Regions from separate parts of the Pseudonocardia sp. ICBG601 genome, predicted to be linked through region 1. Evidence: riboswitches for the same ligand, from Rfam matches in the RefSeq annotation. Region 1 holds a riboswitch; each other region holds the start of a gene.
The links. Region 1 has a riboswitch for cobalamin ahead of KPL57_RS29735 (ribonucleoside-diphosphate reductase subunit alpha). Riboswitches for the same ligand answer to the same signal wherever they lie in the genome.

Region 1 (4,201 bases):
CGGCCGCTGCCGTCGTCGGGCTACTTCCGGGCCATCCGGCAGCAGGGCGTGTTCTCCCAGAACAGCACCGGCTCGCTGCCGATCCCGGACTACATCGGACGCCGGATGCTGACCAGCACCCCGACCTACGACTTCACCGGCTACCGCAGCCCCGAGATCGACCGCCTCTACTACGCCGCCGTCGCCACCACCGACGACGCCGCGCGCACCGACGCGTTCGCCCGGATCCTGGGTCTGCTGCGCGCCGACTCGGGCGCCCTGGTGTGGGGTGTGCGGGACTGGAACGTCGGCGTGGCGGCCGGGCTCACCGGACTGGAGGCGGCCCGGCCGAACACGTTCGCCTGGGCGAACTTCGCGCGCGCCCGGCTCGGGTGATCAGCGGATCGCGACCAGGGTGCGCCGGTCGAAGGTCTGGGTGAGCGTCCCGACCTCGGCGAACCCGGCGCCGGACAGCGCCTGCTCCCAGGCCGGCAGCGACGACCCACCGGTGACCCGGCCGGCGAAGCGGCGCTCCCGCTCGGCGAACCCCTCGGCCAGGGCCGGCTCGTCGGCGAGCGCGTCCCACCAGGTCCGGAAGTCCTCGCCGGTGGCCAGTCCCCGGTCGGTGCGCTCGACCCGCAGGGCCCGGGTCAACTCGGCCAGGCGCGGCTGCTCCGGGTCGGCGAGCACGGTGTCGACGTTCACGAACACCCCGCCGGGGCGCAGCACGGACGCGAGGCGCTGCGCGAGCCCGGGGAGCGCGGGCTCGGGCAGCCAGTGCAGGGCGGTGGCCGAGACGGCCGCGTCGAACGGCCCGCCGCCGACGGCGTCGGTCCACCCGGGACGCGAGAGGTCGGCGTCGACCCAGTGGACGCGCTCGCCGGTGGTCCGCCGGGCCAGCTCCAGCATGACCGGGTCGACGTCGACGCCGACCACCTCGGCACCGGTCCAGCGCGCCGCCGCGCGGGCCGCGAACGACCCGGGCCCGCAGGCGAGGTCGAGCAGCCGGGCGGGGGTGCCGGCGAGCCGGTCGACGACGTCGAGCGCCAGCGCGAACAGTTCCTCGCGGTCGGGGATGTAGCGCTCCTGCTGGGCGTCCCACCGGCGCAGCCAGTGCTCGGCGTCGAGGTCCGTTCCGGTGGTCATCGCACTCTCCTGCACAGCGGTGGCAACAGTGCGGCCGACGGTATCCGCGCGGACCCGCCGAACGGAAGGGACCGCCGGGCCCGTGACCGGCGACGTTCACCGTGCGTGACTCAACGGTCGTCGAAACCGGAACCGATAGGGGGGTCGATCGCGTCCGGACCCCAGATGTAGTGTCCGGGGCGCTGGTGGTTCACCGGTCCGCACGGGCCGGTGAGGCAAGAGGGAACCCGGTGGGAATCCGGGACTGCCCCGCAGCGGTGAACGGGAACGACCGCCGTCAACAGCACTGGGAGCTCCTCCCGGGAAGCGACGGCCAGTAGGTCTGAGCAGTGCGCCCGTGAGTCCGAAGACCTGCCACCGGTGCGCGTGCCGACCGGTGCGCGCTGCTCCGGGGCCTCGTGGGACGGCGCCAGGGTGTGGTGGGCCATCGCGGTCGTTCGGTCCCACCGCCTCCTCGCACCGCTCCGCCCCCCGGGGACGACGGCGACTCGCGAGGAGAGAGCCCGTGACGGCTTCCACCGCTGCACCGGCAACAGCACCCCCGGCCCTGCGCGTCATCCGGCGCGACGGGTCGGAGACCGGTTTCGACGCCACCAAGATCTCGGTGGCGATGACCAAGGCCTTCCTCGCCGTCGAGGGGGACGCCGGCGCGTCGTCGTCGCGGCTGCACCACCTCGTCGCCGGGCTGACCGACCAGGTCGTCGCGGCACTGGCCCGCCACCCCGCGCACGCGGTGCACGTCGAGCAGATCCAGGACCAGGTCGAGCTCGCCCTGATGCGCGGCGGGCACCACCGGGTCGCCCGCTCCTACGTGCTCTACCGCGAGCAGCAGGCCCAGGCCCGCGCGCACGACGGCGGGGACACCGCCGCGGACGCCCCGGTCGTGCACGTCACCCACCCGGACGGCAGCCGGGCCCCGCTGGACCGCGCCCGGGTCGCCGCGGTGCTCGACGAGGCCTGCGCCGGCGTCGAGGACGTGACCCCGGAGCCGGTGCTCGCCGAGCTGGACCGCACCGTCTACGACGGCATCACCGCCGACGAGCTGGCCCAGGCACTCGTCCTGGCCGCCCGCACCCTGGTCGAGCGCGAGCCCGCGTACTCGCTGGTGGCCTCGCGGCTGCTGCTGGACCGGCTGCGCGCCGAGGCCGTGTCGCACCTGGCCGGCACACCGTCCACCCCGGACCACGCGGAGATGGGCGCGGCCTACGCCTCCTACTTCCGCGACTACCTGCGGCACGCGATCGCGGTCGGCCTGGTCGACCCGGAGCTGGCGACCTTCGACCTGGAGCGGGTCACCGCCGCGATCCGCCCCGAGCGCGACCTGCAGATCGGGTTCCTCGGCCTGCAGACCCTCTACGACCGCTACTTCCTGCACGAGCGCGGCGTGCGCTTCGAGCTGCCGCAGGCGTTCTTCCTGCGGGTCGCGATGGGACTGGCGGTCCGCGAGGTCGACCGCGAGGCGCGGGCGGTCGAGTTCTACGAGCTGCTGTCGAGCTTCGACTTCATGGCCTCGACCCCGACGCTGTTCAACTCGGGCACCACCCGCCCGCAGCTGTCGTCGTGCTTCCTCACCACCGTCGACGACGACCTGGAGTCGATCTTCGGCGGCTACCGCAACAACGCGCTGCTGGCGAAGTACTCCGGCGGGCTGGGCAACGACTGGACCCCGGTCCGGGGGCTCGGCGCGCACATCCGGGGCACGAACGGCGTCTCCCAGGGCGTGGTGCCGTTCCTCAAGATCGCCGGGGACACCGCCGTCGCGGTGAACCAGGGCGGCAAGCGCAAGGGCGCCGCGTGCGCCTACCTGGAGACGTGGCACGTCGACATCGAGGAGTTCCTCGACCTGCGCAAGAACACCGGCGACGACCGCCGCCGCACCCACGACATGAACACCGCGAACTGGGTGCCCGACGAGTTCCTGCGCCGCGTGCAGGCCGACGCCGAATGGACCCTGTTCTCCCCGGACGAGGTCCCCGACCTGCACGACCTCTACGGCACCGCGTTCGCCGAGCGCTACCGCGCCTACGAGGCGGCCGCGGCCCGCGGTGAGGTCCGGGTGCACCGCACGGTGCGCGCGGTCGAGCTGTGGCGGCGGATGCTGACCATGCTGTTCGAGACCGGGCACCCGTGGATCACGTTCAAGGACCCGTGCAACCTGCGCAGCCCGCAGCAGCACGCGGGCGTGGTGCACTCGTCGAACCTGTGCACCGAGATCACCCTCAACACCCGTGCCGGCGACGAGGGCGAGGTCGCGGTCTGCAACCTGGGCTCGGTGAACCTCGCCGCGCACGTCACCGCGGACGGGCTCGACGCCGACAAGCTGCGCCGCACGGTGACCACCGCGGTGCGGATGCTCGACAACGTCGTGGACATCAACTTCTACACGATCCCCGAGGCCCGCCGGTCCAACCTGCGTCACCGCCCGGTCGGCCTGGGCCTCATGGGCTTCTCCGACGCGCTGTTCACCCAGCGCATCGCGCCCGGCAGCGACGCGGCGGTGCAGTTCGCCGACCGCAGCGCGGAGGCGCTGTCCTTCCACGCGATCACCGCGTCGTCGGACCTGGCGGTCGAGCGCGGCCGCTACGCCAGCTTCGACGGGTCGCTGTGGAGCCGCGGGATCCTGCCGCTGGACTCGGTCGAGCTGCTGGCCGCGGCCCGCGGCGACGGCGAGCTCGACGTCGACCGGTCGTCCACGCTGGACTGGGCGTCGCTGCGGGAGAAGGTCGTCGCCCAGGGGATGCGCAACTCCAACGTCCTCGCGATCGCGCCCACCGCGACGATCTCGAACATCTGCGGGGTCGGGCAGTCGATCGAGCCGATCCACCTCAACCTCTACGTGAAGTCCAACATGTCCGGCGACTTCACGGTGATCAACCCGCACCTGGTCCGCGACCTCAAGGACCGCGGGCTGTGGGACGAGGTGATGGTCGCCGACCTCAAGTACTTCGACGGGTCGCTGGCCGAGATCGACCGGGTCCCCGCCGACCTGAAGGAGCTCTACGCGACCGCGTTCGAGATCGAGCCGCGCTGGCTCGTGGCCGCCGCGTCGCGCCGGCAGAAGTGGCTGGACCAGGCG
Region 2 (4,201 bases), on a different contig from region 1:
TCGACCCGTTCGACCCGATGTCGCGCCCGGCCGCCGACACCGTCGTGGAACAGCTCGCCGAGATCGGGCTGACCTGCACGCCACGCGAGCCGGACCCGCCCGACGCCGCCCCGACCCCGGGCATCCGGTTCCGCCGGGCCGCGGCGACCCCGCTCCCGCTGTACCTGCGCGCGGCCGCGGGCCCGGACCCCGCCGACGACGCCCCGCCCGTCGCGACCGCGGGCGAGGACGACGCACCGGCCGCGGCGGGACGGGCCGACGTGGGTGCCCTGCTCGCCACCGCGCGCGGGGTGCCGGACGAGGCACGCCGGGTCGAGGCCCTGCGACGCGCCCAGCTCCTGCTGCGCGACCGCTCGACCGTCTGGTCCTCGGGCGACGAGCACGTCGGCGTGTCCGCCGACCTGACCGGCGTCGAGCCCGCCCGGCCGGACACCGCCACCTGGGCCCGGTTCCACCGGCTGCGGATGGGGTGACCCGCTGCGGGCGGGGCTCCGAACCGCTCCCGGCCGCAGGACGGGCCGTGCCGCAGCCGGGTCACGGCAGGGCCACGGCACCGCCCGCCGGGCCTCAGGCGCCGGCGTGCTCGCGCAGCAGCGCCGCCGTCTCGCGGGTGACCTCGGCGTGCAGCCGACAGTGCTCGTGGTGGTCGGCGTGGGCGCCGCAGGCCGCGGCGGACGCCTCGCAGGCCAGCGCGGCGGCCGAGGCGGCGGCCTCGCCGACGGCCTTGTCCCCGGTGCGGCGGCCGAGCACGGCCGCGGCGGCGGTGCAGAGGTCGGCGGCGTCGAGCGCCAGCAGGACCTCGGTCTCCATCCCGCCGGAGGCGACCATCGCCGAGGCGCAGGCGGTGCTAGCGCGGGCGGCGTCGTGCAGCTTCTCGACGACGGCGGCCGGGGTGGTGACGCCGGCGGCGTCCAGGACGTGGTGGCTCACGGGATCTCCCTCTCGATGGTGGAACGGTCGGCGGCGGAGTACCCCACGGCGGGCCCTGCCTACCCGCCGCGCCTCGTCGACCACGACCGTCCGCCGGGCCGGTGCCGCCGGACACCCGTCGTCGCCGTGATCACCTGAACAGTTCGTCAGGTGTCACGTAGGGTCGGGGCGTGTCCGCCCTCCCCGCCGTCACCGCCTGCCGGGGGTGCTGCTGCGGCTCCGGCCGCAAGCACCCCGGCCTCGACCGCGACCACCACGACCGGCTGCTCGACCGGCTGACCGACGGCCTGGCCGGGCACGCCCGGCTGCGCACCAGCGAGTGCCTGGGCCCGTGCGCGGACTCCGACGTCCTGGTGGTCGCCCCGGCGCCCGGGGCCCGCCGGGCGGGCGCCCGGCCGGTCTGGCTCCGTGCGGTCCTGGACGCCGCGACCACGGACGCGGTCGCGGCCTGGGTGCGCGCCGGCGGGCCGGGACTCGCCGCCGTCCCGCCAGCACTCGCGGGGCACGTGTTCACCCCCGGCCCCCGGGCGACGGCCGAGGGGCGGGCGGCGGGCTGACCCCGGACCGCCGGTCACCGAGGGGGGTTGCATCCGCACCGATGGGGGGGATGGAGTAGCTCCGCCCACAAGATGTAGTGTCCAGACCACTGGTGGTTCACCGGCCCGCCCGGGCCGGTGAGGCAAGAGGGAACCCGGTGGGAATCCGGGACTGCCCCGCAGCGGTGAACGGGAACGACCGCCGTCAACAGCACTGGGAGTGATCCCGGGAAGCGACGGCCAGTAGGTGTGAGCAGTGCGCCCGTGAGTCCGAAGACCTGCCACCGGTGCGCGTACCGACCGGTGCGCGCTGCTCCGGGCCTCGTGGGACGGCACCAGGGTGCGGTGGGCCGCCGACGACACGCGACCCGCCGCCTCCTCGCACCGCGCCCGCCCCCGGAGGCGACGGCGACTCGCGAGGAGAGAGCCCGTGACGGCTTCCACCGCTGCACCGGCAACAGCACCCCCGGCCCTGCGCGTCATCCGGCGCGACGGCTCCGAGACCGGGTTCGACGCCACGAAGATCTCGGTGGCGACGACCAAGGCGTTCCTGGCGGTCGAGGGGGACTCGGGCGCGACGTCGTCGCGGCTGCACCACCTCGTGGCCGGGCTGACCGACCAGGTCGTCGCGGCGCTGACCCGGCACCCGGCGCACGCCGTGCACGTCGAGCAGATCCAGGACCAGGTCGAGCTCGCCCTGATGCGCGGCGGCCACCACAAGGTAGCCCGTTCCTACGTGCTCTACCGCGAGCAGCAGGCACGGGCCCGGGAACGCGACGGCGGGGACCGCGCGTCGGACGCGCCGGTCGTGCACGTCACCGGGCCCGACGGCAGCCGGACCCCACTGGACCGCGACCGGGTCGCCGCGGTGCTCGGCGAGGCGTGCGACGGCATCGACGACGTCGCGCCGGAGCCGGTGCTCGCCGAGCTGGACCGCACCGTCTACGACGGCATCACCGCCGACGAGCTGGCCCAGGCCCTGGTCCTGGCCGCCCGCACCCTGGTCGAGCGCGAGCCCGCGTACTCCCTGGTGGCGTCGCGGCTGCTGCTGGACCGGCTCCGCGCCGAGGCCGTCTCGCACCTGGCGGGCACCCGGGAGACCCCGGACCACGCGACGATGACCGAGCGGTACGCGTCCTACACGAAGGACTACCTGCGCCACGCCATCGCGATCGGCCTGGTCGACCCCGAGCTCGCGACCTTCGACCTGGACCGGGTCACCGCCGCCCTCCGCCCGGACCGTGACCTGCAGATCGGCTTCCTCGGCCTGCAGACCCTCTACGACCGCTACTTCCTGCACGAGCGCGGCGTGCGCTTCGAGCTGCCGCAGGCGTTCTTCCTGCGGGTCGCGATGGGACTGGCGGTGCGCGAGATCGACCGCGAGGCCCGGGCGATCGAGTTCTACGAGGTCCTGTCGAGCTTCGACTTCATGGCCTCGACCCCGACGCTGTTCAACTCCGGCACCACCGGCCGCAGCTGTCGTCGTGCTTCCTCACCACCGTCGACGACGACCTGGAGTCGATCTTCGGCGGCTACCGGAACAACGCGCTGCTGGCCAAGTACTCCGGCGGGCTCGGCAACGACTGGACCCCGGTCCGCGGCCTCGGCGCGCACATCCGCGGCACCAACGGCGTCTCCCAGGGGGTGGTGCCGTTCCTCAAGATCGCCGGGGACACGGCCGTCGCGGTGAACCAGGGCGGCAAGCGCAAGGGCGCGGCGTGCGCCTACCTGGAGACCTGGCACGTCGACATCGAGGAGTTCCTCGACCTGCGCAAGAACACCGGCGACGACCGCCGCCGGACCCACGACATGAACACCGCGAACTGGGTGCCCGACGAGTTCCTGCGCCGCGTGCAGGCCGACGCCGAGTGGACTCTGTTCTCCCCGGACGAGGTGCCCGACCTGCACGACCTCTACGGCACCGCGTTCGCCCAGCGGTACCGCGAGTACGAGGCGGCCGCGGCGCGCGGCGAGGTCCGGGTGCACCGCACGGTGCGCGCGGTCGAGCTGTGGCGGCGGATGCTGACCATGCTGTTCGAGACCGGGCACCCGTGGATCACGTTCAAGGACCCGTGCAACCTGCGCAGCCCGCAGCAGCACGCGGGGGTGGTGCACTCGTCGAACCTGTGCACCGAGATCACCCTCAACACCCGCGCCGGCGACGAGGGCGAGGTCGCGGTCTGCAACCTCGGCTCGGTGAACCTCGCCGCGCACGTCACGCGCGACGGGCTCGACGCGGACAAGCTCCGCCGCACGGTGACGACCGCGGTGCGGATGCTCGACAACGTCGTGGACATCAACTTCTACACGATCCCCGAGGCCCGCCGGTCCAACCTGCGCCACCGCCCGGTCGGCCTGGGCATGATGGGCTTCTCCGACGCGCTGTTCGTCCAGCGCATCGCCCCCGCGAGCGACGCGGCCGTCGAGTTCGCCGACACCTCGGCCGAGCTCCTGAGCTTCCACGCGATCACCGCGTCGTCGGACCTGGCGGTCGAGCGCGGCCGCTACGCCAGCTTCGACGGGTCGCTGTGGAGCCGCGGGATCCTGCCGCTGGACTCGCTCGACCTGCTGGCCGCCGCCCGCGGCGACGGCGAGCTCGAGATCGACCGGTCGTCCACGCTGGACTGGGACACACTGCGGGAGAAGGTCCGCACCCAGGGAATGCGCAACTCCAACGTGCTCGCGATCGCCCCGACGGCGACGATCTCGAACATCTGCGGGGTCGGGCAGTCGAT
Region 3 (4,201 bases), on a different contig from region 1:
TGACCGTCACCGTCTGGTGGGCCGCCCCGGCCGATCCCGGCGCCCGCGCCGACCTCGTCGCGCTGCTGGACGCCCACGAACGCGAACGGCTCGTCGCGCTGCGACGGCCCGAGGACCGCGCCCGCTACCTCGCCGCGCACGCGCTGGCCCGGCTCGTGCTCGCCGAGCGGCTCGACGCCGACCCCGCCGAGCTGGTCCTCGACCGGACCTGCCGCTGCGGGGAGCCGCACGGCAAGCCCCGCCTGGCCGGGCGCGGCGACGACCCCGGCTTCTCCCTCACCCACTCCGGCGCGCTGGTCGGTGTCGCGGTCGGGACCGGGCCGGTCGGCGTCGACGTCGAGGCACACCGCCCCCTGTCCGGCCTCGACGGCCTGGTCCGGCACGCCCTGTCCCCCGCCGAGCTCGCCGCCGGGACGCCCGACGGGACCGGCTTCCTGGTCACCTGGACCCGGAAGGAGGCGCTGCTCAAGGCCACCGGCGAGGGCCTGTCGAGCCCGATGGACGCGATCACCCTGTCCCCGCCGCACAGCCCGGCCCGGGTGCTGGACTGGACCGGCACCGCCGGGAGCTGGTGGGTCACCGACGTCCCCACCGGCCTCGACGACCACCCGGGCGCCGTCGCCGGGGCGGGACCGGTGGCCCCGGCCGTCACCGTCGCCGACGGCGACGCGATCCTGTCGGTGCGCCGGGGCACGATGCACGGGTGATGATGGAGTGACCGCGGCGGCCGACCGCTGGGTGCTGCACCTCGACATGGACGCGTTCTTCGCCTCCGTCGAGCAGCTCACCCGGCCCACCCTGGCCGACCGTCCGGTCCTCGTCGGCGGCGCGGGACCGCGCGGCGTCGTCGCGGGGGCGAGCTACCAGGCCCGGGTGTTCGGGGCACGCTCGGCGATGCCGATGGGCCAGGCGCGGCGGCGCTGCCCGCACGCGACGGTCCTGCCGCCCCGGTTCTCCCTGTACAAGGCGCTGTCCGAGGAGGTCATGGCCGTCCTCGGCGAGTTCTCCCCCGTGCTGGAGCCGGTGTCGGTGGACGAGGCGTTCGTGGAGCCGCCCGACCTCGTGGGCGCCTCCCCCGACCAGGTGCGGGAGTGGGGCACCCGGCTGCGCGGCGCGGTGCGCGACCGCACCGGGCTGCCCGCCTCGGTGGGCGCCGGGTCGGGCAAGCAGATCGCGAAGATCGCCTCCGAGCAGGCCAAGCCGGACGGGCTGCGGGTGATCGCCCACGCCGAGCAGGCGGCCGTGCTCGACCCGCTGCCGGTGCGGTCGCTGTGGGGCATCGGGCCGGTCTCCGGCGAGGCGCTGCGGAAGATCGGGATCGAGACGATCGGGCAGCTCGCCGCTATGGACGCCCGCGAGGTCGCCGGGGTGCTGGGCAGCGCGATCGGGTCCGAGCTGCACCGTCTCGCCCGCGGCATCGACGACCGTCCGGTCGCCCCGCGCGGCGCCGCCAAGCAGATCAGCGCGGAGACGACCTTCGACGCCGACCTGACCGCGATGAGCGCGGTGCACACCGCGGTGGAGTCGATCTGCGTCGCCGTGCACCGACGGCTGGTCGCCGACGGTCGGACCGCCCGCACCGTCACCGTGAAGGCGCGGACCGGGGACTTCACCACCCACACCCGGTCGGAGACGACCCCGTTCGGCACCCGGGACCTGGCGACCCTGGTCGCGGTGGCGCGCCGGCTGGCCGAGGGCGCGGTCGGCGAGGGCGGGGTGCGGCTGCTGGGAGTGTCGGTGTCCGGCTTCGGCGACGAGCCGCCGCTGGCCCTGTTCGACGCGGTGCCCTCGGAGAACGGGTGGACGACGGCCTCGGCCCTCGACCCCCCACCCGCGGCCGACGCCCCGGCCGGCGCGGCGGGGGTGGCCGTGCTCGACGCACCGCCGGACACCGACGCACCTCCGGACACCGACGCGAGGACAGGGACGGGCGCGGCCGCGGGGGCCGACAGTCCTGCGGGGACCGGCGGTACCGCGGGGGCCGACGCGACCACGGGCGCCGGCGACGTGCCCGGCCCCGTCCGCCCGGGCCGCCCCGACCGCGAACCCGACCCGGACCGGCCCTGGCGCGCCGGCGACGACGTCGCACACCCCGAGCACGGCCACGGCTGGGTCCAGGGCGCCGGGCACGGGCGGGTCACCGTGCGCTTCGAGACCGCCTACACCGGGCCCGGCCGCACCCGCACGCTCGACGCCGCCGACCCCGACCTCACCCGGGCCGACCCGCTGGGCAGCTGGCGGGCCTGAGCGCGCCGTCCCGCCGGCGGGCTCAGCCGATCAGCGGGCTGCGGTGCGGCGGCGCGACGCGGCTGCCCTCGGCGACCCGGGCCCGCAACGCCGGGACGGTGCGCGCCAGCCCGTCGAGGACCGCACCGAGCGCGGCGTCGGCCGCGGGGTCGCCCCCGACCAGCAGCACCGCGCCGCCGGCGGGTCCGGCGGCGGCCCAGGCCCCGATCCGGGCGACGGCGTCACGCGGGGTGACCGGCTCGACCCGCCACGCCTCGGCGTAGAACAGGGCCGTCGACTCGGCCTGGGGGAAGGCGAAGACGGTCTCGGCGTCGGCCAGCAGGTCCGCGACGTGGGCACCCGGGCGGGGTGCGCCGTCGCCGGACGGGTCGGTACCGAGCACCACCAGGTCGTGGCTCATCGCATGTCCTCCTCGAGGGTCCGCGCCCTCACCAGTGGGAATCCGCGACGACGGGCAGTCTCCTGGCTCCCGGATCCCCACGCCCTCCCCGGCCTTCCCACCCTCGCGGGCGGTGGCACCGGTGTGGGGAGGGCACTCCCCGGTGACAGTGGCGGGACCGCGCCGGATTCGCACCGGCTTCCTGTTCCGTCGTCGTCGGGGAGCCCATCACGCGACCGGGTCAGTGGTCAACCGTCCCCCGCCCCGACACCCCCCGCAGATGGTCGAGCAGGTCGTGCTCGGCGAGCGTCCCGAGCAGCGGCCCGTCCGGCTCCCGCACGGGCAGCGCGGCTCCCCGGTGCGCGGCGAGCACCCCGAGGACGTCGTGCACCGGGGCGGCCGGGTCCAGCGCGGGCAGCTCCGGGCCGGGCGGGGTGCCGTCGGCGGGACGCATCACCTGGGCGACGACGACCCGGCGCAGTGCCTCGTCGGTCGGGGTGTCGGCGGCGAGGTCGATCCCGCGTCGCAGCAGCTTGAGCGTGTAGATGTTGTCCCGCGACACCAGGTTCGACAGGCCGGTGGCCAGGACGACGGCGGCCATCAGCGGCAGGATGAGGGCGTAGTCGCCGGTCAGCTCGAACACGATGAGCACCGCGGTGATCGGGGCGTGCGCGGCCACCGCGAACACCGCCGCCATGCCGACCAGACCGAACGCGCCGGGGTGCAGGTCCAGCGCCGGGAACAGGGCCGCGGCGGCGTAGCCGAAGGCGGTCCCGGCGGTGCCACCGACGAACAGCGACGGCGCGAACACACCGCCGGACCCGCCGATGCCGATGGTGAGGCTGGACGCGAGGATCTTCCCGACGACGAGCAGGAGCAGGAACCCGACGACGTACCGGCCACCGATCGCGGCCTCCAGCACGGGGTAGCCGACGCCGTACATCTGGGGCAGTGCCAGCAGCAGCGCGCCGAGCAGCAGCCCGCCGACGGCCGGGCGCAACCACTCCGGGCCGCGCCAGACGGCGTCACAGGCGTCCTCGACGACGTAGAGGATCCGGGCGAAGGCCCAGCCCAGCAGCCCGGCGAGCAGCCCGAGCAGCGCGTAGAGCGGCAGCTGGGCGGGGCTGCCCAGGTCGAAGTGCGGCAGGGTCAGGATCGCGCGGTCGCCGGCGATCACCTCGGCGACGACGTTCGCGACCACCGAGCTGATCACCAGCACGCCGAACGCCTCGGCGCTGAACGACCGCAGGATCAGCTCCAGGCCGAACACCACCCCGGAGACCGGCGCGTCGAACGTCGCGGAGATCCCGCCCGCGGCACCGCAGGCGACCATGAGCACCAGCCGGGTGGCGGGCACCCGCAGCCACTGCCCGATCGCCGAGGCGAGCGCGGAGCCGATCTGCACGATCGGGCCCTCCCGGCCGACGGAGCCGCCGGTCCCGATGCAGATCCCCGACGCGAGCGCCTTCACCGCGGCGACGGTGGCCGGGATCCGCCCGCCCCTGCGCGCGACGGCGAACATCACCTCGGGCACCCCGTGCCCGCGCGCCTCCGGGGCGAACCGCTGGACCAGCG

Region 2: it holds a riboswitch for cobalamin, as region 1 does, so the genes downstream of both, KPL57_RS53735 (ribonucleoside-diphosphate reductase subunit alpha) here and KPL57_RS29735 (ribonucleoside-diphosphate reductase subunit alpha) in region 1, are expected to answer to the same signal.
Region 3: it holds a riboswitch for cobalamin, as region 1 does, so the genes downstream of both, KPL57_RS15620 (hypothetical protein) here and KPL57_RS29735 (ribonucleoside-diphosphate reductase subunit alpha) in region 1, are expected to answer to the same signal.

What each region holds. Positions count from the first base shown of each region.
Region 1 is NZ_JAHLJA010000148.1:139,237-143,437, forward strand. It holds gene KPL57_RS29725 (ABC transporter substrate-binding protein) at 1-375, shown strand, start outside; gene KPL57_RS29730 (trans-aconitate 2-methyltransferase) at 376-1,125, opposite strand; cobalamin riboswitch at 1,295-1,499, shown strand; gene KPL57_RS29735 (ribonucleoside-diphosphate reductase subunit alpha) at 1,631-4,201, shown strand, end outside.
Region 2 is NZ_JAHLJA010000153.1:71,587-75,787, forward strand. It holds gene KPL57_RS53720 (ABC transporter substrate-binding protein) at 1-473, shown strand, start outside; gene KPL57_RS53725 (four-helix bundle copper-binding protein) at 568-930, opposite strand; gene KPL57_RS68160 (hypothetical protein) at 946-1,068, shown strand; gene KPL57_RS53730 (hypothetical protein) at 1,101-1,487, shown strand; cobalamin riboswitch at 1,564-1,767, shown strand; partial or broken gene KPL57_RS53735 (ribonucleoside-diphosphate reductase subunit alpha) at 1,897-4,201, shown strand, end outside.
Region 3 is NZ_JAHLJA010000043.1:7,315-11,515, forward strand. It holds gene KPL57_RS15610 (4'-phosphopantetheinyl transferase superfamily protein) at 1-707, shown strand, start outside; gene KPL57_RS15615 (DNA polymerase IV) at 715-2,247, shown strand; gene KPL57_RS15620 (hypothetical protein) at 2,270-2,647, opposite strand; cobalamin riboswitch at 2,682-2,871, opposite strand; gene KPL57_RS15625 (chloride channel protein) at 2,868-4,201, opposite strand, start outside.